3 regions of the Xenorhabdus santafensis genome follow, and region 3 is predicted to be linked to each of the others. Evidence: predicted binding sites of a transcription regulator. Region 3 holds the regulator's gene; each other region holds the start of a gene.
What was found. The regulator Fur, encoded in region 3, represses iron uptake genes when iron is present. The targets are predictions, from matches to a motif close to ATAATAATGAGAACNACTATCAA.
Positions count from the first base shown of each region.

Region 1: a site for Fur is predicted at 3,295-3,317, ahead of FE392_RS19045 (TonB-dependent receptor domain-containing protein). Genes of this name have one in related genera too.
Region 2: a site for Fur is predicted at 1,723-1,745, ahead of FE392_RS13535 (siderophore-interacting protein). Genes of this name have one in related genera too.

Region 1 covers NZ_VCDN01000131.1:803-11,348, reverse strand. The annotation lists gene FE392_RS19050 (PfkB family carbohydrate kinase) at 1-797, shown strand, start outside; gene FE392_RS19045 (TonB-dependent receptor domain-containing protein) at 1,219-3,279, opposite strand; gene FE392_RS19040 (50S ribosomal protein L11 methyltransferase) at 3,532-4,191, opposite strand; gene FE392_RS19035 (acetyl/propionyl/methylcrotonyl-CoA carboxylase subunit alpha) at 4,664-6,493, opposite strand; gene FE392_RS19030 (5-oxoprolinase subunit B/C family protein) at 6,505-8,103, opposite strand; gene FE392_RS19025 (LamB/YcsF family protein) at 8,106-8,903, opposite strand; gene FE392_RS19020 (NRAMP family divalent metal transporter) at 8,914-10,164, opposite strand; gene FE392_RS19015 (GntR family transcriptional regulator) at 10,535-10,546, shown strand, end outside.
Region 2 covers NZ_VCDN01000050.1:4,285-14,830, reverse strand. The annotation lists gene fhuB (Fe(3+)-hydroxamate ABC transporter permease FhuB) at 1-1,659, shown strand, start outside; gene FE392_RS13535 (siderophore-interacting protein) at 1,837-2,766, shown strand; gene ybeD (DUF493 family protein YbeD) at 2,933-3,196, opposite strand; gene dacA (D-alanyl-D-alanine carboxypeptidase DacA) at 3,303-4,511, opposite strand; gene rlpA (endolytic peptidoglycan transglycosylase RlpA) at 4,764-5,795, opposite strand; gene mrdB (peptidoglycan glycosyltransferase MrdB) at 5,808-6,920, opposite strand; gene mrdA (peptidoglycan DD-transpeptidase MrdA) at 6,929-8,848, opposite strand; gene rlmH (23S rRNA (pseudouridine(1915)-N(3))-methyltransferase RlmH) at 8,885-9,355, opposite strand; gene rsfS (ribosome silencing factor) at 9,358-9,684, opposite strand; gene nadD (nicotinate-nucleotide adenylyltransferase) at 9,780-10,499, opposite strand; gene holA (DNA polymerase III subunit delta) at 10,496-10,546, opposite strand, start outside.
Region 3 covers NZ_VCDN01000078.1:12,097-22,642, forward strand. The annotation lists gene FE392_RS16720 (beta-N-acetylhexosaminidase) at 1-2,695, shown strand, start outside; gene fur (ferric iron uptake transcriptional regulator) at 2,839-3,285, opposite strand; gene fldA (flavodoxin FldA) at 3,459-3,992, opposite strand; gene ybfE (LexA regulated protein) at 4,167-4,457, opposite strand; gene FE392_RS16740 (TetR/AcrR family transcriptional regulator) at 4,562-5,152, opposite strand; gene FE392_RS16745 (efflux RND transporter permease subunit) at 5,171-8,269, opposite strand; gene FE392_RS16750 (efflux RND transporter periplasmic adaptor subunit) at 8,271-9,410, opposite strand; gene FE392_RS16755 (CopG family ribbon-helix-helix protein) at 9,721-10,005, shown strand; partial or broken gene FE392_RS16760 (adhesion domain-containing protein) at 10,134-10,546, opposite strand, start outside.

The sequences.
Region 1 (10,546 bases), on a different contig from region 3:
CACCAGGCGGTGTCGGTAGAAATATCGCGCAGAACATTGCCTTATTAAAAAATGAAAGTTACTTAATTTCTGTTATCGGCAACGACCAAAATGGAAAGGTATTGTTTGATAAAACAAAACTGGCTGGCGTAAACGTCAAATTTTTATATAAGTTGGATGGGGAAAAAACTTCAATCTGTAATTCTATTATCGATAAAAAAGGAAAATGTATATTAACAATTAATGATATGAGTATTCTGGAAAAGCTGACACCTGCTTTATTATCTCAATCTAGATCACTCATCCAACATGCCAGTGTGTTAGTAGTTGACTGTAACTTAACGGAAGAAACTTTAAAATGGTTATTTCGACATGTTAAAAACGTGCCAATTTTTGTCGATACTGTTTCACAATCTAAAGCGCCAAAAATACGTCACTGGTTATCTCACATTCATACTTTAAAGCCGAATCGTACTGAAGCCGAGATCCTAAGTGGCATAAAAATTGAAAACCAGAAAGATGCGGCTAAAGCAGCAGATTGGTTCCATCAACGTGGGGTTCAACGCCTGATATTAAGTATGGATACGGAAGGTGTCTATTATAGCGAGTTAGACAACTCATCAGGTTGCTCACCGGCAATTCATACCAATGTCATTAACTCCAATGGCGCTGGAGATGCCATGATGGCAGGGCTGGTACACTGCTGGCTGGAAGGAATGGAACTCAAAGAAAGTATTCAATTTTCACAACAATGCTCGGCATTGACCTTGTCTTCAGAACATATTGAAATATTTCCTAAAAACCACTCTTATATTTAATAAAATTTTACTATTTCAAATATAAGATGACCAAAATATAGAACTCTTATGGCACCGTTGTCCCTCAGTACCCGCCAATGATGAATCATCGTTAATTTCGATACCCTATTCAGATAGAACCACAAGTATGCCCACCACCGCCATTTAATTCATGACAAAGTCATTCACATAGTGTACCCCAATACAGAATAAGACGTTTTCAAGCCTATTTTGTTCGCGATTACGGATTCAAACTAATTTATCTGACGACAGGAACAATCAGAGGAGAGTTTATTCTTTCTGAAATGGCGGCAAGCACTGTTTGGTGAGCGGAGTTTGATTAAAGCAAAGTGCCGGATAAAAAAACCAGCACTTTGTCAGTCAGTAACGTGAAATCTGCGGTCAAGCCGCAGACTTTTTACTAAAAATTAAAGCAAGTTCCTTAGAATTTATAAGAAATGGTGGCTTTATAAGCGCGCCCTTTCTCTTCTTGTCCCTTATAAGTATTCAGGTAATAAGATTGCTCGTTGTAACGCTTGTCAAAGATATTATCGATACCAAGCTGAATTTCTGTGTTTTTCCATGAACCCGATTTCGGTGCCCAAGAAATATATGCATCACTGACGCCATAGCCTGGTTTATGTATAGTTACAATCTTACCGTCATCAGTTCCTTTTGCATCTGTGGCACGGTTAAATCGAGAGTTCCAACCAAGTTCAATATCAGTTTTATCAAATGAATAGCTCCCGCCAATAGTGAAGGAATCGCCTATAGTCGGAGTAAATTCCCGTCTTTTGTCAAACAACGCATTACCGTTAAGGATTTTGTTATTAGCTTTGGCATAAGTCGCTTTTAAGGACAGGTTATTCAACTGATATTTAGTCGATAATTCAAACCCTTCCAATCTGGATTTAGGGATATTATGGAGCTCACTCTTGGCTAATGTGGTAGCCAGATTTTTGAAATTGGTCTGGAATACTTTACCAATGACAGTAACTGAGTCATTTTCAGCAAAAACATCAGTATATGTTCCCGCCGCACCCGTTTCTATGTTGTAACCCGTTGTGGCTTTTAAATTGGCATTTTGGTTGCTTGGCCCCATACCAATTTCTTTACCCAATGGACCTCTGAAAAGCTCGGTATAATTGGCAAATAATGTTGTTGATGCACCCAGTTCATATTTCAAACCAAGAGCTTTTGAAAAATGGGAATACGTTCTTTCAAAAGACTCATGATTTTTATTAATCGTATTGTATTGGTAGTGATCCCATCTGACGCCCGGAATGATATGAAAATCAGCTAATCGAATGTCATCTTCCAGATAAACAGATGATGACTTTCCTGCTTCCACGACTCTTTTGTGCATATTTTCTGCTTCATCACTGTATGCCATTCGAGTATCAAAATACTCATAGCCATAAGTTAAAGCATGGAAAAGCTTCTGAGTATCAAATCTGGAAACATTGCGCGCCCTGATACCCTGAGTTTCAACATTACTGTCAAACCCCTTTCCAGGGCCATTAACTTCCTTCATATGAGTGAAGTTTTGTTCTGTATGATAAGCAGAAACTTTTAAATCAATGAAGTCATTGTCGACAGGTACAAATCGATAGGAAATATTGTAAGCATCACGCTCTGAAGCGTACTTCGCTTTTCTTCCTTTATTCACATCAGGGCCAAAATTCAATCTGAAATTCGTATCTGCATCATTTTTATAATGCTCTTTTGATACGCTGATGTACTGATCATCAGTCAGATTAAATTTCGTTTTTAATAAATAGTTAATCAATTTTCCATCGGTAGGAATTGATTCTCTCCCGAGATTATCTCTGCCCGTTTTAGCATCATCCATATTACGGTGATTGAAGTAACCCAATAAATCGACTGCTCCCAATCTTCCATACGTTGCTAAAGATTGCTGGAATTCAGAGCCATTACTGACGTAACTTAACTTGCCTTTTGCGCCAAATAATTGATCTTGTTCTAATAAATCACTGGCATCAACGGTCTCAAATTTTAATGCTCCACCAAGGGCACCAGTATCATAGGTAATACTGTTTGTACCCACATTAATATCAACTTGCTTGAGCATTTCAGGATCTATGCTGTAGTTTCCTGCATGGTGGAAGTGATAGCCTTCTTGTCTTGCACCATCAACGGTTACGTTGATGAATTGATCATCCATGCCCCGGATTTTGAAACGCTGCCCCAAAGCACTAGGATGGCCGGCTTGCACGCCCGGTACATTCTTTAAAATTTCACCGACACTTTGTGCCTGTCTAACTTTAATTTCGTTACGGCCAATTTTCCCACTATCTTGTTCTGCATTGTTACTTGCAATAACAACAATGGTGTCACCAGTTGTATTCGATTTTTGGATTTTAGTTTCAGTGGTTGCTAGTGCGTTGCTGGGAATAAATGCAGCCAGCATAGATGCTGACATCAAAGGAGCACACAAACCGTTCTTAGTCAGCGTTGCGTAAATTTTAGTAATTTTTGTCATTGTTGTTCGAGATAGATATTATTGAGACGCATTATTATTTACATTTAGATTGTAAATGCAATTAACTTTAGCGATGCATCGCGAAAAAGTTTTTCAAATCAATCTCATTACCCCTACCTCAACAAAGCTAGGCTACTGCTGTCCCAAGGATGGCTCTCTATCATGCTGCACCTTAAAACCTCCAGAGTATAAAAACAGTACGCTCCTTATTGCGATTAGCCGATTGATATCCTTCCGGTTGTTTATCGCAGTTTATTTGCTGATTTCATGAAAACTCCACCATATCCCAAATTTTTCCTCTCGTTTTTCTTTGTGCATAACGGAATATTTTTGCAGTGTTTTGTAGAAAGCCTCGACAGGGCCAAATTCTGCGAATGTCATAAACATTAGCCCTTTATCTGCCAAATAGTGGCGATACTGGCTAAACAGCATTTCTCCGTAACTTGATATGGTATGGCCAGAGAGACTTTCTTTTGACCAAGCTTCAGGGGAAATTGGCCCATTGGCAAATATGTAATCATATTGGCCTTTGACAGATTCAAAAAGATTACTATTAATAAAATGAATGTCTGTAATCTGATTCAAATAAGCATTATGTCTGGCATGGTGTAATATATGATCATCGATATCTGTTGCTATTATCAATGATGCACCTTTGAGCGCTGAATAAATGGCAAGAACTCCACTGCCAGTTCCTATATCAAGAACTTTTTTCCCGACAAAATTATGATAATTAATCTTCTTTATAAGCAGTGGTGTTGAATGAGTTTGTAATGGGGATGGTAGGAATGCTTGAGGAATAACTGATAATTTAATGCCTGCCAGTGTTATTTTTACAGGTATTTTATTGCTCTTTCTTAATCTTTCTTGTTCTAACCACCATGTCATATATTTTTCTATGTGATTACTCATGGCAACCCCTTTGGGTCAGGATTATTTTTAACCAGTAATAATAGAGGCAATCGGTAGTTGTTTATTGCGTATTTACCTACATAAAGAATGGCATTTACCGCTGATTCCAGCCATTACAGATTTTGTTATAGGTGGATTTTTTGACGGGCATTTAATGGTGATTACCCTGATGCGCCTGTGTTTACAAAATAAAATCGAAATCTGTTGGTATATATTTTTAAGAATTTCCTCAATAAAATCTGCTTAATTATCAGCATAAATTATTATATCAACCCATAACATTGAATAATCGTCAAATATAGACAAAAGAAATTACAGCACAATAGGAAATTTGCATGAAATGATTCCATGCTTTTAAATTTCATCAAGTTATTAGTATCATTTGGTCATTAATGATAGTAATGAGCCTACATAAAGCAGGCTCATTTATTGATTAAAGCAAAAATTTAACCAGAACGAAGAAAAAAACCAACTAATTATTTAACGACTCTATATTAGCCAGAATACTTTCTGCTTCCAGATAATCTCCCGCTTGTGCACAAAATGTGATTTTTCCCGAACAATGGGCACTGATTTGTATTTCCATTTTCATCGCTTCCATCACTGCAATAACATCACCTTTATTCACTTGCTTGCCTTCATCAATTAGCCATGAATGCAGTATGCCGGAAATTGGCGCTTTAACCTGACGGGGATCTGTTAGCTCACGTTCTTGTACGACCGGCTGCTTCTGGGAAAGTGAGTGCTCACCTGTCGGAACAAGCTGAGTTAATCCGGCCAATAAATCCGATGGCAATCCCAATTCATGCCTGCGGCCATCGATCTCAATAAATGTGCGAGAGATACTTTTATCTGATGTAGCAGACTGGCGAGGTAAACTTTGCAGCTCATTGGCGAAATCTGTTTCTATCCAACGTGTATGGACATGAAATTCATCGTGGGAAATAAAATCAGTGTGTTCCATCACCGCTTGATGAAACGGCAATACCGATGCCACCCCCTGAATTTTGAATTCCTGTAGTGCCCGGCGGGCGCGGGAAATAGCTTGTTCGCGCGTCGCTCCTGTCACGATTAACTTCGCCATCAATGAGTCAAATGTAGCCGGAATAGTAGAACCCGTTATCACACCTGAATCCAGCCGAATACCAGGGCCTGAAGGTGGAATAAACTCATTGATGGTGCCAGATGTCGGTAAAAAGCCTTTACCAGCATCTTCTGCATTAATGCGGAATTCAAAGGAATGTCCCCTAGGCTTCGGTGTTTCCTGAATACTTAACGGATAACCTTCTGCTATTCGTAATTGTTCGATCACCAAATCAATGCCTGTGGTCTCTTCCGTGACCGGATGCTCAACTTGTAAGCGAGTATTTACTTCCAAAAAAGAAAGTGTCCCATCAGCGCTCAGCAAAAATTCTACTGTACCAGCCCCCACATAATTAGCTTCGGCACAAATGGCTTTTGCAGACTGATAAATGCGCTCTGTTTGTTCTTGTGACAAGAATGGAGCCGGTGCTTCTTCCACCAGTTTTTGATTGCGGCGCTGCAAAGAACAATCACGGGTTCCAAGCACAATTACGTGACCCAATTTATCTGCAATTACTTGTGCTTCTATGTGACGAGGTTTATCCAGAAATTGTTCAATAAAACATTCTCCTCGCCCGAATGCAGCTGTCGCTTCACGTACTGCCGAGTGATAAAGTTCGATAACTTCATCCTGCCGCCAAGCTACTTTCAAACCTCGTCCACCTCCTCCAAATGCGGCTTTAATGGCAATCGGCAAACCATGTTTTTCGGCAAAGTCGACAACTTCCTGCACATCGCTGACGGGTTCTGCTGTACCAACCACCAAAGGCGCACCCACTTTCTGGGCAAGCTTGCGCGCCTTCACCTTATCGCCAAGTTCATCAATCGTTTCAGGGTTCGGCCCAATCCAAGTTATCCCCGCCTCAATGACAGCCCGGGCAAATTCTGCCCTTTCAGACAGAAAGCCATAGCCGGGGTGTATCATCGTTGCCCCTGACTGCTTCGCTATCGCCAGTATGCGAGGAATATTGAGATAAGTTTCAGTCGGACTATTTCCTCCCAAACCATAAGCTTCATCAGCCAATTGCACATGTTGGGAATGAATATCAACATCCGCATAAACGGCTATTGTCTGTATTCCATAATCACGGCAAGCACGAATAATACGGACAGCGATTTCACCACGGTTAGCGATCAACACTTTTTTGATTTTATTTGCGGAAGTCTGCTGAAGTTCATTGTTTGCTGTATCATCGGCAATGTTCACAGTGTTGTTCATAGAAATAATGCTCATAGGAAATCTTTGCTCCCTTGAATTTCATGGAATTGGCTGATGGGGTTAAAGCGAATTTTGGCGTTGACAGGGATTTGGCCTGCCAGATCAAGATGATAATCTGCCACTGAAGCGATAACTGGATATCCTCCCGTCAGCGGATGGTCAGCCAAAAATAATACAGGCTGCCCGCTGGCCGGGATTTGGATCGCCCCCGCACAAGTCCCCTCACTAGGCAGCTCCTGTGTTTTAATGCGGGATAGTGAACACTCACCATTTAATCGAAGCCCAATGCGGTTGGATTGAGGTGTCACTTGCCAAACCTGCTTACTCAATAATTCGATGGCTTCTTGCGTAAACCAATCTGTACGTGGCCCAAGTATTACGTCTAATTCCACAATGGCATCTTTATTCGGCATATCAAACGCGGCTGTTTCAGAGCAAGAAACCGCTGCACTGTACAATGGATGGCGAATTATCAGTTTGTCATGAACTTTCAACGGGGCAGGCCCAATATTGGACAATGTATCGAATGAATGGCTGGATAAAACAGAAGGAGCAGCAAACCCGCCACGTACAGACAAATAAGAACGCATGCCGGCCGCAGGAATGCCAAGTGATATTTCGTCACCATCGTTCAAATCAATGGGTTGGTAAGCATTTACATTGATCATTTCCCCCGATGGGGTCTTTATCTCTATCGGGCAGGGAGCACCCGTTATTGCAATTAACATTTGTCCGTGCGCTTGTGCTCTGAACCCACCCTGTGTAATTTCCAGACAGGCTTGTTCGATTGAATTACCAACAATGCGGTTTGCACTGCGCAAAGCGCTTTTATCCATCGCTCCGGATCCTGATACCCCTGCACCTGATTGCCCAATACGCCCCAAATCTTGGAATAGAGTTTGCAAGCCAACAGACAAGATTTCTAAATGGCAACAATCCTCGGGAACCGAAGTTCTATTTTCGTGCGTGTTTTTCGGCAAACTCACCGTTGCAGGAAGATGACCCGCGTCCCGAAAATTAACGCGATAACCTGGTTGCAATAAAGCCGGGGATGGACGGGAAAGATCCCACATTCGTTCGGTTGTTATACCGATAAGTTGCCAGCCTCCGGGGCTTGCCTGTGGGTAAACGCTGCTAAATTCCCCTGCAAGTGCAACAGCACCAGCCGGAATGCGTGTCCTTGGCGTTTTCCGGCGGGGAATATTCCACTGAGAAGTTTCTGACACCATATAAGCAAAACCGGGAGCAAATCCGGTAAAAGCCACGGTATATTCATTTTCAGTGTGGCAGCGTATTACTTCCTGAACAGACATTCCTAATATTTCAGCAACAGCAGCAAGATCGTCACCATTGTAATGCACGGGAATTTCTATTTGTTTTCCCGCTGAATAGCGACGCTCCTGTAAATCACGGCTCCCCATTTCTGCTGCCAATTGCTGGGTTGATATTTTTGTCGGCCGAAAACGGATCATCAGCGTTCTTGCGGCCGGAATAATTTCTTCAATCCCCAAGACCGGTTCCGCATTCAGTGAATCCAGCAATGCCAGTGTTTCTGCCAATCCATTTAATTCAACCATGATGGTATTGAAGTTTACGGGTAAAAAACGCAAAGTTATCTCCCTATGTCATCAACAGAATCAGTGTTCTCATGAATAAATGAACGGATAGTGATCCCTGCCTGCTGTAAAACAGACTTAATCTGTCTTGCCATGTCTACCGCACCCGGGCTGTCACCATGAACACAAATAGAGTCCGCCTGAATAGGTGTGAATTTTCCATCAATGGACTCAACACCTCCCTCCGTCACAAGCTGCAACATGCGTTTAGCAACCAAATCCGCATCATGCAATACGGCTCCCGCTTCACGGCGGGAAACCAGCTCGCCCTTCGAGGTATAGGCGCGATCAGCAAATGCTTCCGCTATGGTTTTCAGTCCCCTTTCCTGAGCCCACTTGAGGACGTTTGATCCTGCCAAACCAACCAATGCAAGAGCGGGATCGATGGCCAGAATGCCTTCAATGACAGCAATCGCCTGATATTCATCATTGGCAATTGTGTTGTATAGCGCGCCGTGGGGTTTGACATAATTCAGTGTGGTGCCTGCCGCGACAGCCAATCCTTGCAACGCTCCAATTTGGTAAATGACATCCGCGGTCAGTTCATGGCTGGCAATATCCATTTTACGGCGCCCAAAACCGACTAAATCAGGATAAGAAACATGGGCGCCAATCACTACATTGTTTTCTTTAGCTGATTGTAATGTCCGCAAAATCCCCACAGGATCTCCGGCATGGAAACCACAAGCGACATTAGCACTACTGACAATCTGCAATATTGCATCATCGTTTCCCATATGCCATTGCCCAAAACTTTCACCCAAATCACTATTTAAATCGATTGTTTTTATCATAATGATTTCCTTAAGCTAATTTCAAAAACTCAAAGATTGAATCGATAGACATCGCCCCCATGTACCACGTCAACACGCATGTAATTGCACCTGACCAAAGCAGCCAGCGGGGATAAACGTATCCTCCCATCAAGTCAGTACGTCTCCAGCCAACATAAACAAAGATAGTCAAACCAAGAGGGAGAATAAGCCCATTGAAACCACCGGCAAAAACCAGTAAGGCCGCCGGAGGGGTTCCCATTAACAGATAAACGACCAGCGAGATAGCAATAAAGAGCAGCGTTGCAATATTACGCTGACGCTCAGTTATCTGTTTCCGAAACACGCTAAGAAAAGACATGGAGGTATAGGCAGCACCAATAATGCTGCTAATTGCCGCAGCCCAAACGATCAGGCCAAAAATACGCAATCCGAATTCACCCGCAGCAGCCTGAAAAGCTTGTGAGGCTGGGTTGGCTGTTTTTCCTGCAATATCCAATGTTACACCACTGGCAACAACACCCAATATGGCAAGAAATAGTAGGTATCGCATCAAGCCAACAACCAGAATACCTTTGGTTGCCGCACTGGAAACAACTTTGAGGTTTTCAGCACCTACCGCCCCTTTATCCAGCAAACGGTGAGCGCCAGCGTAACAAATGTAGCCACCGACGGTTCCGCCCACAATGGTTGTGATGGTCGCAAAATTGATTTCATCCGGCAGTACTGTTTGTCGCAAAGCCTCTCCCAGCGGCGGATTAGAGACTATCGCCACAAACAACGTCATGGCTATCATGACAAGTCCCAATATCACAATAATTCTATCAATGGCGATACCTGCTTTACGGGAGGTAAAAATGTAAATCGCAGCCAAGGCGCTCAACAATCCTCCCCATTTTGGATCCAGGCCCATCAGAGCATTAAGCCCCAGCCCTGCTCCCGCGATATTACCAATGTTAAAGACCAACCCGCCGAAAATAACCAATGCAGCCAGTATGTAACCACTTCCCGGAATGGCTGCATTCGCAATATCAGCCGATTGCATTTTGGTTAGTATGACAATCCGCCAAATATTTTGTTGCACCACAAAATCGATCACAATAGAGGCTAAAATGCCAAAGGCAAACGCCGCTCCCATCGTCGCAGTAAACGTAGCCGTTTGGGTTATAAAACCCGGCCCAATCGCTGACGTTGCCATCAGAAAAACAGCAGCAATCAAAGATGAACGCCGATTCGATGCAAAATTTGTCGTTTCTTGTTTTAGTGTTTCCTGCATAGCCATAAGCCATCTTCCCCTGTCATCAATATCTTATTTATTCTTTTCTAAGCAATATTCATACCATTGTGGAACTAGAATCATTTATTGTTTAATTAAAGTTACTTTATTGTTGAACAATAAATAAAACCTGATGGGAAAATAGGCAAATGGAATCGTGTTATTGATTGCCAAAGTTCGATAGCGATCACTTTATAAGCATGAAATGTGAGGGCTATAGACAAAATGCACACTTTTGGTGCGGAAAGCTATTTTATGTTGCCCCATATTGGTTCAAGGAAGGCTACTTGCTGGTTATCAGGGAATGTGTGAAGATTCACTTTTATGTAACACTTTGAAGCTATCTGCTATTGGACATTAAATCTAACGGATGACTATGACAAAAGAC
Region 2 (10,546 bases), on a different contig from region 3:
GTACCACCAGATAGCCTGTTAATGCAACTGGCCGCTTTGGCAGGTTCGGTGGTAGTTGCATTGGTAGTATTCGGGTTGTCGTGGGGACGGCGCTTATCACCGATAACGCTGATTCTTGCCGGCTTAGTGATGGGGCTATATTGCGGTGCCGTCAATTCTCTGTTGGCACTGTTTAACTATGAAAAATTACAAGGCATGTTTGTCTGGGCGAGTGGTTCATTGGCCCAGCACGATTGGCAAATTGTACAGTGGTTGATTCCGACATTGTCAATTTCACTGGTGCTGACTTTATTGCTACTAAGACCATTAACGCTGCTTGGATTGGATGACGGAGTGGCGAAAAATCTTGGATTGGGCCTGAACAGTGCCCGGTTGGCTGCATTGTCACTGGCTGTTGTTCTCAGTGCTGTGATGGTCAATGCGGTGGGGGTGATTGGCTTTATTGGTTTATTTGCCCCATTGCTGGCACGTATTTGTGGCGCAAGGCAATTGAGTCAGCAAGTGCTTATGTCACCGCTGATTGGAGCCTTATTATTGTGGTTTACTGATCAGGTTGTACAGTGGCTGGCGACTGTATGGCGCAATATTCCCACAGGTTCGGTCGTCGCGCTAATCGGAGCCCCTCTCTTGTTGTGGCTTTTGCCCCGTCTGCGTACCAATGGGCAAAGGCCTGCACTTTCAACTCTCGAGAAAATTCTCGTTGAACGTCGGGCATTTTGGCGTTGGATCATATTGGGGATATTGCTGCTGAGTGCAATGACAATAACAGCATTACTGTTCGGGCGTGGGGCTGAAGGTTGGTATTGGGCACAGGGTGATAAAATCGCTGAATTATTGCCTTGGCGCTGGCCGCGTGTAATAGCAGCATTGAGTGCAGGAATGATGTTGGCTGTTGCAGGGACGATGATCCAAAAACTGACGGGCAATCCCATGGCCAGCCCTGAAGTTTTAGGGATTTCATCTGGCGCGGCATTAGGCGTTTTGACATTACTATTAATGACATCCGGCAATGTTTTTGTCTGGTTACTTCCCGCAGGAAGCTTGGGAGCTGCCCTTACTCTGCTATTGGTTATCCTTGTATCCCGCCGGCAAGGTTTTTCGGCACAACGGATGTTATTGTCCGGTATTGCAATTAGTACGGTATTTGGCACGTTAATTGTAATGGTGCTGGCAAGTGGTGATCCTCGCACGGGAATGTTGCTGGCATGGCTATCAGGCTCAACTTACGGGGTTGAACCCACTCAGGCACTTTTCACGTTGGCAATTGCCTTAATATTGATAGGATTGACGCCGTTATATCGCCGTTGGTTGACGATTTTACCATTGGGAAGTGCCAGTGCTCAGTCTGTGGGCATTTCTCTGACTTCCTCACGATGGCTCATTTTATTGATAGCTTCCGCACTTACCGCAGCCGCAACGTTAATGACCGGGCCATTAAGCTTTGTTGGTTTAATGGCTCCGCATATGGCTCGCATGATGGGATTCAGGCGGGCAATGCCACAGTTGATGATAGGAATGTTGCTGGGAGGATCTTTGATGCTACTAGCTGATTGGTGTGGACGGATTCTGCTGTTTCCTTACCAGATCCCGGCAGGGTTGCTCGCGGCTTTTATTGGCGTTCCTTACTTTATTGTGTTGCTACGCCGGCAGGTCAGATAGGGATGAATTCAGGGGAGAGCCTGAAGGTTCAGAAAGAATATTTAGCATAAATGGCTATTATTAGTAGTCATGCGAATAATTATCAATATGATATTGATTTGCGTTATCGATTAGTCTAGGTTGTCAGGTATCCTTTCGATAACGAGAATAACAAACCACTTTGTTAATATAATTATTATGTCTTCAACTTACTCTATCTTTAATCTGGTCTTGAAAAAACGCATCACTGTGTCTGCCTCTTTGGTGCGTTGTGTGTTTGAAAGTTCTGATGTGAATAAAATGCGGCGGCATGCTCCCGATCAGCGCATTAAGCTACTATTTCCTCAGCCAAGCCACCCTTCAATAAGGATAAATGAAGGGAACGACTGGTACAGCCATTACATGTCTATCCCTAAAGACGAACGGCCTTTAATGAGAACTTATACATTAAGGGCGTTGCGCATTGAAGATAATGAGATGGATGTAGAGTTTGTCTTGCATGGCAAAAACACACCTGTATCCAATTGGCTAAGTCAGGCTGAACAAGGTGCACCCTTACAGATAGTTGCCCCTAGAGCTACATCCGATAACACTGGCAGTGGCCAAATGGGGGGCATGGGGGGCTGCGAATGGATGCCGCCAGAGCAGGTTAATCAAGTATTGCTCGTTGCTGATGAAACAGCACTGCCTGCGGCGTTGGGGATCCTTGAAGAATTATCTCTGCATGACTCTCCTCCAAATGTACAGGCATTCTTCGAAGTTCCTGTGCAGGGTGATTGCCTCAATCTAGAACAATTTAAATTTGCCAATGTATTTTGGTTGCCACGCGATGTTAAAGCAGAATACGGATACGGCGAGCGTTTGTTAGAAGCGGTACGTGAGCACGTTGTACTTCCAGAATCCGCATATATTGAAGAGCAGTCTTTGGCTGAATCTGTTTCATCTGACGGCATATTCTGGGAAAGGGCAGACAATGAGGGTAAAGCCAACCATTTTTATGGCTGGGTTGCCGCAGAATCAACGGCCGTAAAAAATCTGCGTCGTTATCTACTTCAGGAACGCCATTTAGATAAAAAATTAATTAACTTTATGGCTTATTGGGCTAAATCGTCAAAAAGCCACCATTAAGCTACACAAGCTGTCTGAAATAAAGTGTATGCAGGCAGGTTGCAGAAAAGAAAACGCTGATTTTTCCAATCAGCGTTTTTCAATGGAGCCATCAGTGCTTAACCGCTCAGCGCGTTATTACTTAAAGAACTATTGCTCAAAGAGCATATTCTCTAAGGTACTCTGATTAGAGCACAACACGCACCAGTTCCAGAGCACCCAATTCTTCATACAACGTTTCAACTTGTTCAATATGAGTGGCGTTGATGGTGATGGAAACAGAATGGTAGTTGCCTTTGCTGCTAGGTTTTACAACTGGGGAATAATCGCCCGGTGCATGGCGCTGAACCACTTCAACTACGTGATCCACCAGCTCAGGTTGAGCTAAGCCCATCACTTTGTAAGTAAATGAGCAGGGGAACTCAAGCAGTTCATTTAATTTTGTTTTCATGGGCGTTCCTCATGTCTTTGCCACGGCAGAATGGCAAATTGCCGTGGCATAATAATTTTCTAACGGATGTCACTAATATAAGGCCCAATACCTGGCTTTCAAGGGATTAACCAAACCAATGATGGAACATCAGTCGAATATAATCGACTATGCGGCTGAAGAAGCCACCTTCTTTGACTTCCTGCATAACAACTAATGGGCGCTGTTCAATGGTTTTTCCATCAAGCTGGAAGTTGATCGTGCCGACAACTTGGTGTTGCGCCAGCGGTGCATGCAGCTCAGTATTATTCAATACATAGCTGGCCTTTAAGTCTTTCAAGCGGCCACGGGGAATTGTCAGGTACACATCTTTGTCAACGCCCAGTTGGACTTTATCGGTATCACCATACCAAACTGGTTCTGATGCGAATTCTTTGCCGACTTTCAATGGTGCAACTGTTTCGAAGAAACGAAAGCCCCATGTCAGTAACTTTTTACTGTCGCTTTCACGGCCCTTGAATGTTGGGCTGCCCATGACGGCAGAAATAAGACGCATATTACCTTCGGTTGCAGAGGAAACGAGGTTATATCCTGCGCCGCTGGTATGACCGGTTTTAATGCCATCAACATTTAGGCTCTTATCCCATAACAGGCCATTGCGGTTGGGTTGGCGAATGTTGTTGTACGTAAATTCTTTCTCTTTGTAGATAGCATATTCATCCGGCACGTCGCGGATCAGCGCCTGGCCAATGAGAGCCATATCACGGGCAGAGCTGTACTGACCATTCGCATCCAAGCCATGCACAGTCTGGAAATGGGTATTTTTCAGGCCAAGACTTTGCACATATTTGTTCATCAAACTGACAAACGTATCTTGGCTGCCAGCGACATAGTCAGCCATTGCCACACAGGCGTCATTGCCGGATTGCAGGTTGATCCCGCGGGACAGCATCGCAACAGAAACTTGATCGCCGGGCTTTAAAAACATCAAGGAAGAACCCTTGAAGATTGGGTTACCGGTTGCCCAAGCGTCCTTACCGACTGTAACCATATCATTTGGCGTTATTTTTCCTGATTTGATGGCTTGGCCTATTACATAGCTGGTCATCATTTTGGTCAGGCTTGCGGGATCTCGGCGAACATCTGCATTTTTCTCAGCCAAGACTTTTCCTGAGTTGTAATCAATCAGAATATAGGCTTCAGAATCCAGCACGGGAGCCCCGGGGATCATGGTTTTGAAATTATCATCTGTGTTGGCAAACGCAGAAACACTGGCAGCTAGGGCGATGCCTAAGGTCGCTTTTTTAATCAAGCGGGAAGTAACTATATATTTCATGATTGATCAGATAACATCCGTGAGAGAAAGATTAATAATAAGCCACATAATAACAAATGAAAAAAAGCCTGACATTAAACAAAATTGAGTGAGTTAAAGGTTTTACACTGCTTTACCCAAAACTCAGTTCGCAATTATTTATCTGCCTGCTGATAAGCATGAGATATTTAATATCAGCAGGGAGCGTTATTTGTTTCTATCTTGCTTCTATCTGGCACAACAGTTTGCTGGCAGAGAAATTTACCCAGACAATCAAGGTGCAACAATAAATGAGGATTGCTGCATTTGATCTGTTAATTTCTTTTGCAACTCAACTGCTTGCTGGCGGCTGTCGAATGGCCCCAGTTGCACGCGATAGACATTGCCAAATTGAGTTATGCGGCCTTGTACGTTAAAACGTTGGCTCAATGATTGTTGCCATTCTCTGGCTTTTGGTTCAACACTGACTGCGCCTACCTGCACCATATATTTCCCCGTTGATATTGAATCTGCAGTATTCGGGGTTGATGGCGTATTCAGCCTCAATGAATTATCTGATGCTGAGGCCGTTGGAGCAGCAGAAGTGCTGGTGGCAGACGGCAGGGCTTCAGGCGCTGATGTTTCAGTGACTGATGCTTCAGAAGATGGCGTAACAGCTTGCTCTTCTGGTTTTACAGACAGATTTTGTTCAACAGTGTTATTTTCCACTGGCGACTGAAAATCAATACTTGGCCTGTCTGGCAAAGCATAACTTTGTTTGACGATAGTGGAACCGACTGTACCTAAACCAGAAACTGAATCATCAGGTGCAACTAGGATGCCATCCAGTTTTACTTTGCTTTGTGGCATCAAATTCAGGCGTTCTGCCGCCGCGCGTGATAATTCGATAATTTTCCCGGTATTGTACGGGCCGCGATCGTTGATGCGGACAACCATCATGCGCCCGTTGCTTAAATTGGTGACACGCACATAGCTTGGGATCGGTAATGTCGGATGGGCGGCCGTTAAAGCATAAGGGCTGGCGCGTTCACCAATTGCTGTCAACTTACCATTGGCAGCTTCGCCGAACCAACTGGCATAGCCTGTTTGAGTGAATTGGGCCGGATCTTGCACAATGTGATAAGTTTTTCCATCCCGCTGATAATCCTGATTGGCACCGGGATGGTAAGGCTCATATTGAGGCTCTGCACCTAAAACGTCATGGGTCGGAACCTGAGGTTGAGAAACACTCTGCTCATTGCTGGTTAATGTACAGCCTGATAGCAGTACCGCTACGATGCTAAGTATAAGCCATTGTTGACGCATGAAACTTCTTCCTCATAAACTTTTGGACAATAATTTACGGTGCGTATGTATCGACATGATAATGCCGAACCCCGCCATTAAGACAATGAGAGCCGAGCCTCCATAACTCACCAGAGGCAAAGGGACACCAACTACAGGCAAAATACCGCTCACCATGCCGATATTAACGAAAACATAGACAAACAGAATCAGTATCAGCCCTCCGACCATGACCCGGCCGAAAGTATTTTGTGCTTTCGCTGCAATAACTAAGCCCCGCATAATGATAAGCATATAGAGCGCAAGCAGGGCGAGAACGCCAATCAGGCCCAATTCTTCAGATAATACGGCGAAAATAAAGTCGGTATGGCGCTCAGGTAGAAATTCCAGTTGTGATTGAGTGCCTTGCAGCCAACCTTTCCCGAACAATCCACCAGAACCAATGGCGATTTGGGATTGGATGATATGATAACCTTTGCCCAAGGGATCAATCTCTGGATCCAATAACATCATCACGCGGGAACGTTGGTAGTCGTGCATCAGGAAAAACCACAATATTGGGATAAAGCAAGCGACTAGTACAACGGCAACGGCAATCAGTTTCCAATTCATGCCAGCCAGAAACAGTATGAACACCCCAGATGCAGCAATCAGAATCGAGGTGCCTAAATCGGGTTGTGCAGCAACCAGCAATGTCGGAACAAAAATTAAAACCAGTGCAATCGCCGTATTTTTCAATGTAGGAGGGCAGAGATCGCGGTTCATAAAGCGAGCCACCATCAAAGGAACGGCAATTTTGGCTATTTCCGATGGCTGAAAGCGAACAACGCCCAAATCCAACCAGCGCTGTGCACCTTTACTTATTTGACCAAACACATCAACCAAAATCAGCAGGATGATACACCCTACATATAGGTATGGCGCCCAATTCTCGTACAGGCGCGGGGGAATTTGAGCCAAAACCACCATGACAATCAGGCCCATGATAACCTGCCCGACTTTACGTTCCATCATGTCGATATCTTGCCCGCTGGCGCTCCACATGATGAACAGACTGTAAGCCAGTAACGCCAGAACCAATAGCATTAGTGGAATATCTATATGTATGCGGGTCCAAAAAGGAACCTTTTTTTGAGACTCTGTCATAGCTTTACTCAATTGGCTTGTGTTCTGGTTACAGGTGTTCTGGTTGCTTGCGCATTGGAAACTGCGGCAGGAGGAGGCGTATTTTTATCCTTAAGTAAAACATGATCCAGAATTTTACGCACGGTTGCCGCAACCGTCAGCCCTGATGAACCGCCATTTTCCAGAATAATGGACATAGCGACTGTCGGATTATCAAAGGGCGCAAAAGCAATCATCAGCTTATGGTCACGCAAGCGTTCAGCAAGTTTACTTTCGTTATACGTTTCATAACTGAAAACCTGGGCTGTACCTGATTTAACCGCCGCTTTGTATGGGGTGCCGACGAAAGCCCTACGTGCAGTACCTGTTGGAGAATTGGCAGCACCGTACATACCACTTTTGGCAATTTCCCAGTAACCGGAATGGATATCTCCAATAGGGGGGCTGACTGGGGGGCGATAAGGGTGCATTTCGCCATTGATGCGCGTCTTAAGTAAGAAATGGGGTGTTTTTACTTCGCCATCATTAATCAATATCATAAGGGCCTTGGCCATCTGCATCGGGGTGGCAGTCCAGTACCCTTGGCCGACACCCACGGAAATAGTATCGCCTTGATACCAAGGCTTTTTATAACGCTTCAATTTCCATTCCCGCGTTGGCATATTGCCCGGTCTTTCTTCTTTCAAATCAATGCCCGTAAGCTGGCCGTAGCCAAATTTTGACATCCATTCGGACAATTTATCGATACCCATATCGTAGGCGAGTTGATAGAAGAACGTATCCGCAGATTCCATAATGGATTTATGGACATCCAGTTTGCCGTGCCCTGAACGCTTCCAGTCACGGTAACGTTTTTCTGAATTTGGCAATTGCCACCAACCGGGATCGAATATTGTTGTGTTTTTGGTAATGACATTGCTGCTGAGGGCTGCAACGGCAATAAAAGGCTTCACTGTAGATGCCGGAGGATATGTTCCATATGTTGCCCGGTTAATCATCGGATGGTTGGGATTGTTTTGCAGAACAGCGTAATTTTTGAATGAAATGCCATTCACAAATGGATTTGGATCATAGCTTGGGTTGGATACCATAGCCAAGACTTCCCCTGTGCGGGGATCCGTGACGACGACAGCGGCACGGCTGGTTGCCAGCAATTCTTCGATATAGGTTTGCAACTCTAAATCGATGGACAGATAAATATCTTTACCGGCTTCCGGAGGTTGTTCATGCAGTTGGCGGATCACTTTACCTCGGTTGTTAACTTCCACTTCCTCATAACCGGGCTTGCCGTGCAAGACGGATTCATAATAGCGTTCAATGCCTAATTTCCCGATATCGTGGCTCGCCGCGTAATCTCTCGCAACGCCATCTTTGTTGAGCTGTTCTAAATCTTTATCATTGATTTTAGCGACATAGCCAATAACATGGGTGAGCGTCGAACCATACGGATAATAACGACGCTGTTGGCCTTTGACCTCCAGCCCCGGAAAACGATATTGATTGACCGAAAACCGGGCGACCTGAACTTGGGTCAACGGTGTTTTCAACGTAATGGGCTTAAAGGGGCCCGTTCGCTTGCGCTCTTTTTGGAAATTTTCGATATCTTCATCTGTAAGCCCGACAACAGAACGTAGCTCTTCTAATACTTTGTCAAGATCACTGACTTTTTGTGGCACAACTTCTAACTGATAAATAGTTCGGTTAATCGCCAGTGGTGTGCCATTGCGATCATAAATAATGCCCCGGCTTGGGGCTATGGGAAGGAGCTTAATCCGGTTCTCATTTGAGCGGGTTTGGTAATCTTCGTGACGAGTGACCTGGAGCTTATAGAGATTGGCAATCAAAACTCCCGTCAAAACAATAATACCAATAAACGCCACGAGTGCGCGACGTATAAACAAGGCTGATTCAGCCGAATGATCACGAAAAGGAGTTCGTTTATTCTTCATCCCATTGCCAGAATTCACGGTGATAGATTACCCAATTTATTCCCGATGATAAGGGTGGTTAGTTGTTATGCTCCATGCACGGTAAAGGCTTTCCGCTACCAGAACTCGCACCAGAGGATGTGGCATGGTCAAAGGAGAAAGTGACCAGCTTTGTTCTGCTGCTGCCTTGCAAGCAGGCGCCAGACCCTCAGGGCCACCAATCAAGAGGCTGACATTTCTGCCATCCAGCTTCCAGCGTTCGAGCTGATTCGCTAATTGCGGGGTATCCCAGCGAGAACCGGGAATATCCAGCGTCACAATCCGGTTGCCTTTACCGACGGCCGCCAGCATTTGTTCACCTTCTTTTTCCAGAATGCGCTTGATATCCGCATTTTTTCCTCGTTTTCCTGCCGGAATCTCAATGAGCTCAAAGGGCATATCTTTAGGGAAACGGTTTAAATAATCCATAAAGCCGGTCTGTACCCAGTCCGGCATTTTTGTTCCTACTGCAACTAATTGTAACTTCAAACTCAACTCCAGAGTTTTTCCAGCTCGTACATGCGACGACTGTCTTCTTGCATAACATGAACCATGATTTCGCCAAGATCCACGACAATCCAGTCTGAAATACCTTGCCCTTCAACCCCCAGAGGCATAATACCGGCCTGACGGCAGTCATCGACTAAATTATCTGCCACAGACATCAGGTGGCGGTTTGAGGTTCCGGTGCAGATGATCATGCAGTCAGTAATGCTGGATTTTCCACGAACGTCTATAGAAACAATATCCTGTGCTTTGGAATCTTCAAGTTTATCAATAACAAATTGTTGTAGTTCTGTGCCTTGCAAAAGGATCACCTTTATTTCATAAAATTGGTTGAGTAACGCAGAATAATAGCATGCGAAACTCGGTAAAAGTAAGCAACTTAACGGCAAATCACCGCAAGGTTTAGTTATTGTCTGTATAACCTGTGAGCATCGATATACTGCAATATTGATGAAGGAAGCAGGTCATCACAGCTCAGTCCTTGTTGATGGCGCAGACGAATATCAGTTGCCGAGATATTTAATAATGGGGTGGCTGCTAAATAAATATAGCCATGCGGTTTTTGGCTCAATAGAAATGGGGTATCAACCCGGTGCTTTTCAAACCATTGTTGCATTTCTGGGGTTGAAAGCTGATGTTGATAACCCGGGCGGGAGCAAACCAGAAGATGGCAAATTTCCAGTAGTTCTTCCCATTTATGCCAAGTTTGGATAGTTTGCAGTGAATCCTGCCCAATGATGAACGCCAGTGGATGCTGCTCGCCGATCTCTTGACGAAAGGATTTTAATGTTTCGACTGTATAAGACGGTGTTTGGCGTTCCAGTTCACGCGTATCCACGGTAAAAAGCGGATTGTTTTGTACCGCAAGACGAACCATTTCCAACCGTTGCTGTGAGCTTGCTTCTGGCTGGGGACGGTGTGGCGGTACATGATTGGGCAATAAAATAACCTGTTTTAGCCCTACAAGCCGGGCCAAGGCTTCCACCGGGTACAAATGGCCATAATGGATAGGGTCAAACGTACCACCAAACAGGGCTTGAATAACTGGGGTATTGGTGTTTGAGGCGTTATCATCTGGCGCAATATTATCTGGGACAATATCGCCTGAAATAGTGGAATCAGTCATTCAAAAAAGCTCTCTGGCAATGGTTTTCCGCATAACAGCATGGAAAG
Region 3 (10,546 bases):
TAAATTACGGACATTGGCAGCACTCATCACAGCAGTTGGTTTTATGGGGATTACCTATGCAGAAATGTCACCACAGGTATCACAACAAATGTCATCACAGCAAGTTGTGGAATCACTGAGCCAGCTGAAAGTTAATTTCAAGGTTATTGATAATCAAGCCGGATCACACGGCACAGATTGCGCCATTCTGGGCGCGGATTCTGCTGCCTGTAATCGGGTCAACATTACTTTGAGTAATGGCTCCCAAGCGATAAATGCAGCGGATTGGGCTATCTATTTTCACAGCATCCGCCAGATCCTGAAACTCGATAATGATCAATACAAAATCACTCATATCACAGGTGATTTGCATAAATTGGAACCGACAGAGAAATTTAAAGGCATCAAGGCCAATGAACGCATTGTATTGCCTATTATTGGCGAATATTGGCAAATTTTCAGTACAGATTTTATGCCGCGTTGGTACGCCACATCTGGTGATGCGATACCAAAGATACTGAAAAATACTGATACGGAAAATATCAGTGAATTTTTGTCTGATCTGGAAGGCGAGCAGTGGAAACGTACCATTGATGATCACAATGTTCTGATGACACCTGAAAATCGCTTCAAGAAAAATATCCAGATGGCAAAAATTAGCGAGGATAAATTACGTGGGCAGATTATTCCTACGCCGCAAGAATTAACCATCCATTCCCAAGATGTTGATTTATCCCGTGGTGTTAAATTGGAGCTGGGAGGGCTGGACGACCCATCCATTAAAGTTATCAGAGAGCGTTTCAAATCCTACAATATTGCACTGGCTGATAATGGCTATCAAATTGCAACCCAAATCAATGCAAACAAATTTAATAATCATTGGCGGGTGAAAGGTGCATATTCGCTGGAAATCACAACCAAGGGAGCGCAAATCATTGCGTTTGATCAGTCCGGTGTCTTCTATGGCCTGCAATCTTTGCTTTCTTTACTCCCTGCTAATGGCACCCCAAAAATCGCGACATTAATGGCAAAAGACGCACCAAGATTTGAATATCGTGGCGTATTTTTAGATGTTGGCCGTAATTTCCACAGTAAAGAAGCGGTCTTGCGCCTGCTTGATCAAATGTCCAACTATAAGCTGAACAAATTTCACTTCCATTTAAGTGATGATGAAGGCTGGCGCCTGGAGATCCCTGATTTGCCGGAATTGACTGACGTTGGCAGTCAACGTTGCCATGATTTGAGTGAAACTTGGTGCCTGCTGCCGCAATTGGGTTCAGGGCCGGATAACAATAACATGGGCAGCGGTTATTTTAGCCGTCAGGATTATATTGATATTTTGAACTATGCCAAAGCCCGGCAGATAGAAGTTATTCCGGAGATTGACATACCTGCCCATGCCCGTGCCGCAGTGGTATCGATGGAAGCGCGTTATAACAAATTGATGGCTCAGGGAAAGGAGCAGGAAGCTAACGAATACCGCTTGCTTGATCCGACTGACACCTCAAATACGACGTCTGTGCAGTTCTATGATCGCCGAAGCTACCTTAATCCATGCATGGATTCTTCCAAGCGATTTATCGACAAGGTGATCGGTGAAATTTTTTCCATGCACAAAGAAGCCGGATTGCCATTGAATACTTGGCATTTTGGTGGCGATGAAGCAAAAAACATCCGTCTGGGGGCGGGATATCAGGATAAAGATGGGCCAATTGTGCCTCATAAAGGTATTATTGACCAAAAAATTGAAGATAAACCTTGGGCAAAATCTCAGGCTTGTCAAAAGATGATTGCTCAAGGTGTCATCAAAGATGTTGATGAGCTTGCCAGTTATTTTGCCATTGAAGTCAGCAAAATCGTCAGATCGCATGGCATTGATACGATGCAGGCATGGCAGGATGGGTTGAAACACGCCAAATCAGCAAAAGATTTTGCCACCAAGCACGTAGCGGTCAACTTCTGGGACACGCTCTATTGGGGAGGTTATGGCTCGGTAAATGATTGGGCGAATAAAGGTTATCGGGTTGTTGTTTCCAGCCCTGATTATGTTTATCTCGATATGCCGTATGAAGTTAACCCGAAAGAGCGTGGTTATTATTGGGCTACTCGGTTTAATGACGAAGAGAAAGTTTTCAGTTTTGCGCCAAACAACATGCCACAAAATGCGGAAACCTCGGTAGATCGCGATGGTAATCGCTTCAATACTGACAGTAATAAACACTGGCCGGGGGCTTATGGAATGTCGGGGCAATCATGGAGCGAAACAGTAAGAACAGATGAGCAGATGGAATATATGATTTATCCGCGCTTACTGCCGCTGGCGGAGCGGGCATGGCATCGGGCGGGCTGGGAGCTTACATATCAGCAGGGCAGGGAATATAAGGGAGGGATAACGCGTTATGTTGATATCAGCGCACTTCATCACGACTGGCAACGTTTTGCCAACCTGATGGGGCAAAATGAACTGGCAAAATTGGATAAGGCGGGGGTTTCATATCGTCTGCCGGTGCCGGGTGGCAGAATTATTGATGGAATATTTGAAGCCAACATTGCACTGCCGGGAATCGCTATTCAATATTCTCTGGATGATGGTAAAACATGGCAAATTTACAATGATAGGCAAAGACCTTCAGTCAGCGGACAGGTGAAAATCCGTTCTGTCAGCAGCGATGGCAAGCGTTTCAGCCGGATAGATGAAGTCAAATCAGTTAGATGAAGTAAACATCCTGCGCTTTAAGCAACCTGCCGATTAGCTTGGGCTAATCGGCAGTAGCTTATTCAAATTAAATCAAACAGCAAAAACTAACAATTTCAATTAATTCTTTAAATTCAATCAGTTTTTATTGTGCTTGCTTCTTATTAATTCTCATCATGCAGTGCATTATCTTTGCGGCAATCACCAACAGCGCAGTGACCATATAAATAGAGGCTATGGTTTGAAAGCTTAATCCCATAACGTTCAGCGATGTTTTTCTGACGTTCTTCAATAAATTCGTCATTAAATTCAATGACTTTACCACAATCGAGACAAATCAGATGGTCATGGTGATGTTGTTGAGTTAGTTCAAAAACCGATTTACCGCCTTCAAAATTATGGCGTGTGACAATGCCGGCATCATCGAACTGATTCAACACGCGATAGACAGTGGCGAGGCCAATCTCTTCACCGATATCAATCAGTTTTTTGTAGAGATCCTCCGCACTGACATGATGGCATTCTGGGTCCTGTAACACTTCCAGAATCTTCAACCGCGGAAGAGTTACTTTAAGTCCAGCATTTTTCAATGCTTTATTGTTGTCGGTCATGCGGATTCAGTCCTGTAACTTGAGTTAAGTGAACTTGTGATACTTAGAGGTATCGTGAGGGAATCATGATTCTGTTTCACGTTGTTGATTATAGGCATGGATATCCAAAATGAAAACCATGCCAGTTCTGCTATCATGACACATTATGCAAGAAAATATCTTGCGGCGGGAACTTATGCTCCCAGAATTTCTGATAGGCTCATTTCAGTCTTGATTTGTTGAACCCAGACGTCAACGCGCTCATCAGTTAATTCTGGCTGACGATCTTCATCAATGGCCAAACCGATAAAGTGGTTGTCATCAGCCATCCCTTTCGAGGCTTCAAAATGATATCCTTCTGTCGACCAGTGACCCACAATAATAGCACCTTTAGGCTCAATAATATCGCGAATAGTGCCCATGGCATCACAAAAATACTCTGCATAGTCTTCCTGATCACCACAGCCGAACAGGGCAACCAGTTTTCCTTCAAAGTTGATCTCTTCCAGTGTTGGGAAAAAATCATCCCAATCACACTGAGCTTCGCCGTAATACCAAGTTGGGATGCCAAGTAGCAAAATATCAAAGGCTTCTATATCTTCTTTGCTACTTTTGGCAATATCGTGAACTTCAGCAACATCAGCACCGCCCAATTTTTCTTGGATCATTTTAGCGATGTTCTCTGTGTTGCCGGTATCGCTGCCGAAGAATATACCTATTATTGCCATAAAATGGGTTAACCTCTTGTTTTCTATGTGTATTTAATTTGTACACATCGCGCTGAAATCAGCAGGAAAAATGTCAGTTTTTATAAAACCAAAAGCGCTATTTTGACCAAACATCCATGACAAATCTGTCAGATTTGTGTGGTGCGTAGCTTCATTGTTGTTGAGTAAAAGCCGTTAATCGGCAAGGTGGTTTTCTTCTGCCAGTTGGGCTAACAGCATTTGTTCAATCAGCTCGCTGCGGCTGATATTACGCTGTTTCGCCAGATGATTCAGTGCATCAACGGCGTCTTCGTTGAGCTTGAGTTCCACTCGACGCAATCCCTTGACTTTATCTCGTCGCAACTGGTTGCGCTTATTGATCCTAAGCTGTTCATCTCTGGACAGCGGGTTTGTTTTAGGTCGCCCTGGCCTGCGTTCATCTGCGAACAAATCCAGTGTGGTGCGATCAGTTTGTTCTTTTGCCATAAATTCAATTGATAAAGGGCGTGTACCAAAATATAGCGGGCAATAATACCTTAGCTGGGCGCGTGTCGCTACTGGTTGATGGGAGAGATTATCGGAATCGGCAATTACGGTGCCAATGCCTTGCGTACCATGCTGGTCAGAAATTCAAAATTTCCTGCCCATTCATAATCCGATTCCATCCCTTTTCTGCCGATAGTTCCATCAATGGTGGTCATTATCCAAGAGGCGGCCTGTTCCGCATTAATTTGCCGATTAATTTCCCCTGCTTCAATACCTTGGCGAATTAACGAGGCTAAGCGTTCCCTGATTTTTCTATCGTTTTCGATAAAAATCTTATAGACGTTGGGATTGCGGCCAGCTTCAGCAATAATTTCGATACCGAGACGGGCATAGCCGGGTGTATCAGTAAAGCGGAGCAGCTCTGCCATGATTTTTTCTATTGTAGCAATGAATGAGTTTTCATCAGTGCAATCAGACAAAATTTGGTCATAGTCCTGATAATCTTCTTCTGCAATAGCTTCGATAATGGCATTTTTGGTCGGGTAATAGTGAAACAAATTCCCGGGGCTCATGCCAGCCGCCTTGCAAATTTCTGCGGTCGACGTTGCATGGAACCCTTTTTCGATGAAACAGGATATAGCCGCATCAAGAATATGTTTGCGTTTGGCTTTCTGTTTTTCCGTTAGTTTTTTCACCTTATCTTCCTCTGCTTGTCAGTGATAATCGAGATCGTCCTTCGTTACCGATGACAATTTTCTAAGATATGGAGTCATAAAATTTTTAAAATCATCCATATAACTATAAATAACGGGGACAAACAGTAAACTCAGCAATGTTGAACTCAGCAGGCCACCAATCACCGCAATCGCCATAGGTGCCCGGAAACTGGCATCTGCCCCGCTGGTTAAGACGAGAGGGATCATCCCTGCAATCATAGCAATCGTTGTCATGATAATCGGCCTGACTCGTTCTCTGCCAGCCTGAATAATCGCTTCATTCCGTGGCATACCAGAACGGGCTCTTTCGAGGATAAATTCAACTAATAAGATAGAGTTTTTGGTTACAATTCCCATCAGCATCAATAGGCCGATAATAACAGGCATATCAATTGCGGCATTATAGAGAAGCAAAGCGATGATAGCACCACCAATGGCAAAGGGCAGGGCGATTAAAATCGTCAGCGGCTGTAAAAAATCTTTGAACAGAATAATCAGGATAGCCAGCACCATCAAAACACTTAACAGCATGGTGGTGGAAAAACGGTCAAACATCTCATCCATGTATTCCACATCACCATAGAGCACTCTTTTGACCTCGGGTGGCAAGTTCTGCAATGAAGGCAATTTATCGATTTGCTCCAGCGCTGTTCCAATTTCAATGCCACTGAGATCGGCTTCAAGAGCGGCCTTGCGCTGGCGGGAAATACGCTCAATTTTGTCCGGGCCGGAAGCAAAAGAAATATCCGCGATGGATTTAATGGGAACATTGGTTCCCGATGTGCTGTTAACATAGAGATCATTCAACACGGTCAGGCTGTCCCGGTTTTCTTTCGATAATAAGACTCGGATAGGCACCTGCCTGTCCGGCAAATTAAATTTAGAGACATTGGCATCACCCGCCCCAATGGTTGCTGTTCTGATGACTGAGCCAATGTTTTCTGTCGTGACACCAGCTCTGGCTGCTTCGGCGATATTGGGGGTAATAATAACCTCTCGCCGTGGCAACGGTTGCAAGATCTGGATGTTTTTCAACCCCGTCACTCCCATCATCTCGTGGCGCAACTGGTTCACGGTTTGCGAGAGGATTTCAGGATTATCACTTGCCAGTACAATTGACACATCTCTGCCACTGTCGTTATTGCCCAAATTATAGCGAATATCCGGGATTTCATTTAAAACAGGCGCCAATGACTGCTCAAATTCTCTTTGTGACAACTTACGCTCATTGATAGGCACTAAGTTGATCAGAATACTGCTTTTATTCTGGTTGATATTGCCGGATGAATCATCTGCTCCGGCAACAGAAAAAATATCAACAATTTCAGGGCGATCTTTCAGCTTATTAATAATGTGCTGCAAGACTTCATCACTTTGGGCTGCTTGTGTTCCCGGAGGGGTTTCAATCTCTATTTTGGCGATACTGACATCGGATTTAGGCAAGAAACCGGATGGCAATAAATCGACCAGACATAATGATCCCAAAAGAAAGACTGCGGCAAGTACTAACGCTGTTTTGCGGAATTTTAATGTCCTATCCAAAAGAGAAAGATATTTCTTGATCCAGTTGGGCATTCCGGCGTCACCTGTTTTATTCTCTTTATCAGGTGACGATTTTTTGGGTAATAGCAAATAAGCCGACATCAGGGGAGTAACCAGTCTGGCCACCAGCAATGAAGACAATACAGCGGCAGATACCGTCACACCGAACGGCACAAAATATTTGCCGACGAAGCCACCAACAAAGCTCACCGGCAGGAAAACCGCAACAATAGTAATCGTAATGGCAATGATGGCGAAACCAATGGCATTTGAGGCCTTTATCGCGGCAATGTAAGGCCGTTCACCCCGTTCAATATATTTCTCGATATTTTCGATTTCGACGATGGCATCATCCACCAAGATACCAATCACCAAGGTCAGTGCCAGCAGCGTGATGCTATTTAACGTGTAACCAAATAGATAGAGCACAATAAACGTCGGCAGAATCGATAATGGCAAAGCGATGGCAGCAATCAGTGTCGCCCGCAAGCTTTTCAGGAAGAAAAACACCACAATAACCGTTAATATGGCACCTTCGAAAAGCGTTTGCATGGTCAGGTTATAACTGTCCACGGTGTATTTAACGTTTGATGTCACCAGCTTGATATCAATATCAGGATGATCTTTTCGAATTTCATCCAATGCCTGTGTAACCCCTTTTTCTACGACCGTATCACTGGAACCTCTTGCACGGTATACAGCAAAACCAACAACCTCCTCGCCATTCAAGCGGGCAATCGTCACCGCCTCTTTATGTGAATCACTGATAGTGGCAATATCGCCCAACGTCACCCAATTATGCTTGTCCAAAGGCAATTTTAATTGGCGCAAATAATCCACTTCGTTTTTCGCGCCTAAAATGCGGATGGTGTGATTTTGCCCGGCAACTGTCATATTTCCGCCGGGAATATTGACATTATTCTGGAGCAATAGATGGTTAATATCAGTAATACTGATCTTTAACGCTGCCATTTTTACCGGATCGGGTTCAACCAAAATTTCCCGGGTTGTTCCTCCCAAACGGGTTATTTTCTGGCTGCCCTGAACCGTTAATAATTTTTTGCTTAACGTATCATCCACAAACCATGACAATTCAGTCAGATTCATATTTTTTGACTGAACGGCATAATTCATAATGGCGCCACCCTCGACATCAATTCGGCTTATCAGGGGTTCTTCTATTGTTTGGGGTAATTCCGCCCGGATTTGGGTAATTTGCTCACGGATATCGTTAATGGCAACGTTAGGATCGACGTTTAAACTGAACTCAACAATCGTGATAGAGACACCATCGGTGATGGTTGAATTAATGTGCCTGATCCCGGGTAAGCCTGAAATGGCGCGTTCTACAGGTTGGGTAACCGCGTTTTCCAGCTCAGAAGGGGACGAACCACTTTGTGTGATCGTGACTGTCACAACCGGAAAAGTAATCACAGGGTTGGCATTAATGGGGAGCTTAACGAAAGAAAATAACCCCGCGACCGTGAGTGCCAAAAAAATAACAATCGTCGGGATTGGCTTCCTGATCGCCCATTCTGATAACTGGAATTTCATCTTATTTTTCCTGTGATGTCAGAGAAACCGTGTCCATTTCCTGTAGGAAGGGCGATGCAGAAACAATGACTTTATCCTTTGATGATAATCCTGACTTTATTTCAATCCAGTTATCAAAAACCCGCCCGGTGATCACTTGTTTTTTCTCGACAATATTATTTTTGCCAACCACAAAGACACTGGCTGTATTTTTATTGGGTGCGGTGTTTTTATCGCTCGTAGCGGCAGCGATCATAGTGACGGCACTATAAGGAATGGCATTGATTGTTTCAGGATTAAGCTGAAATAAGGCGGAGCCGAAATCACCCAACTTGGTATCTTTGGGGGCATTTTCAAGGGCGATTCTGATCTTGCCGATTTGAGTGACGGGATCAATTTTCGGTGAAACATATCTCACTTTGCCGGTTATTTTATTTTCTCCTGTCAGGCTAATAACCGCAGAAGTGCCGGGCTTCACCTGCTTTAAGTGGGAGATAAAGGCGTCGGCTGAAAATTCATATTGGTTATTTTCAATTAACTTAAACAAGAAATTACTGTCAGTCATCATACCGCTGGTGGCGACACGTTCACTGATAACTCCATCTTTGGGGGCGATGATGGTGGTTTTGGCCCGTTGAGTTTTTTCTTCGGCTAATTGTGCCTGTAACTGTCGGTACTCTGCTTTCGCGGCATTGAGGGCAGATAATGACGAGTTTGCCTCCATTTTTAACTTATCGAATTCACTGGCAGCAATCACGCCGGTTGCGCTCAGTGGTTTTGTTCGCTTAAGTTCAGACTGAGCCTGATTATTCATCGCTTCATTTTGTTTGACCAAAGCCAGTGCCTTTTCCAGCTCTGCCTGTGCTCTTTTGACTTTCTCATCCTGAATGGGTGTTTCCAGCGTTGCTAAAATCTGCCCTTGTTTTACATAGTCACCTTCTTCGACCAGAACATCGGTGATGACAAGTTGGGTTAACGCAGGGGTTATCGCAATTTCATTTCTGGCAACTACCGTCCCCAAAATTTTAACTGAAGGCGTAAAAGGAACAGCCTGCACCGTTGTAGTTGAAACGCGCATTTGCTGTTGAGAAGACTCGGCATAGGTATGAAAACTGAATAGAGAAAAACAAAAGCCAAGAAGAGGGAGAAAATTTCTTGCCATTTATCGTCCTTACAGAGGGTGACTTAAGCGATAAGTTATTTATTAGACAGATTAGTCTATCTACAAATTATGTTCAATCGAATTAGATTGCTGTAATAAAACGCGATAGCAGATGATAAATCGTTTGAAGCAAATATACGTGCCAGTTTTTTTGAGAAGGGGGGGTTAAATGGTATTAAGCGCTCATTTTTAATAGTGGCCGTTTAAGCAGGTGGGAAGTATAAAATTTAATCTATTTACTTGTGTTTTCTCCCTTTGAAGTTAAATGACAATGTAACACATGTTTGACAGCGAACGATTGAGGTATACCATGAGTGAAACGACATTTACATTCAGAGTCGATGAAGTTTTAAAAAGCGATTTCTCAGCAGCCGCAAAAGCGCTTGATCGTACAGGAGCGCAGCTTTTACGTGAATTTATGCGTGACTTTGTTCGCAAACAACAGGAAGCATTAGATTACGATGCGTGGTTTCGCAAACAAATTCAAATGGGTATTGACGAAGCCAATACTGGAAATTTAATTTCAGCAGAAGATGTTGAGGCTGATGCAGCGGCATGGCGTACTGAACTGCGAGAGAAGCTGGCTAAAAAATGAAAGCTTAAAATGATTTGTCAATCGAAGTTAGGGATCTCACAGATAAAATGCGTTGCCAATAAATTGAAACCCATCTAACGAGAGACGGGCTTCCAACTATAAAATCTAAGTGATGAATTTAGTTGTATTTAGTTAAGGCACATGATGGCACCTACATATTCATTATACTCCTTGCCAAGTTCATCATCATCAAGGCAATAAGTTTTTCCGTATACATTAGACAACCAATGTCTGTGTCCAGCCGTTGGCCAACCGGTTACTTTGGTCAGCTCCTCTCCCTTATAGTGTTGATTTATTTTTTTAAAGTCGTTTGCAGTAGGTAATTTACATTGTGCATTAGCGGTAGCCCAACTGATACTGCCTTGCCAAAGCTCCCCATTCAATTCTATAGGTTTGTCGCTACCTTTAGACTCAGTTTCCAATAGCGGCCGTTTTACTTTGACACCATTAACATCAGGAATCGCAATCTCATTATTCATATGCCCCCAATAGTTAGCCTTAACCGTATCAGGGCTAGTCACCACAGTAAAAATAACATGCT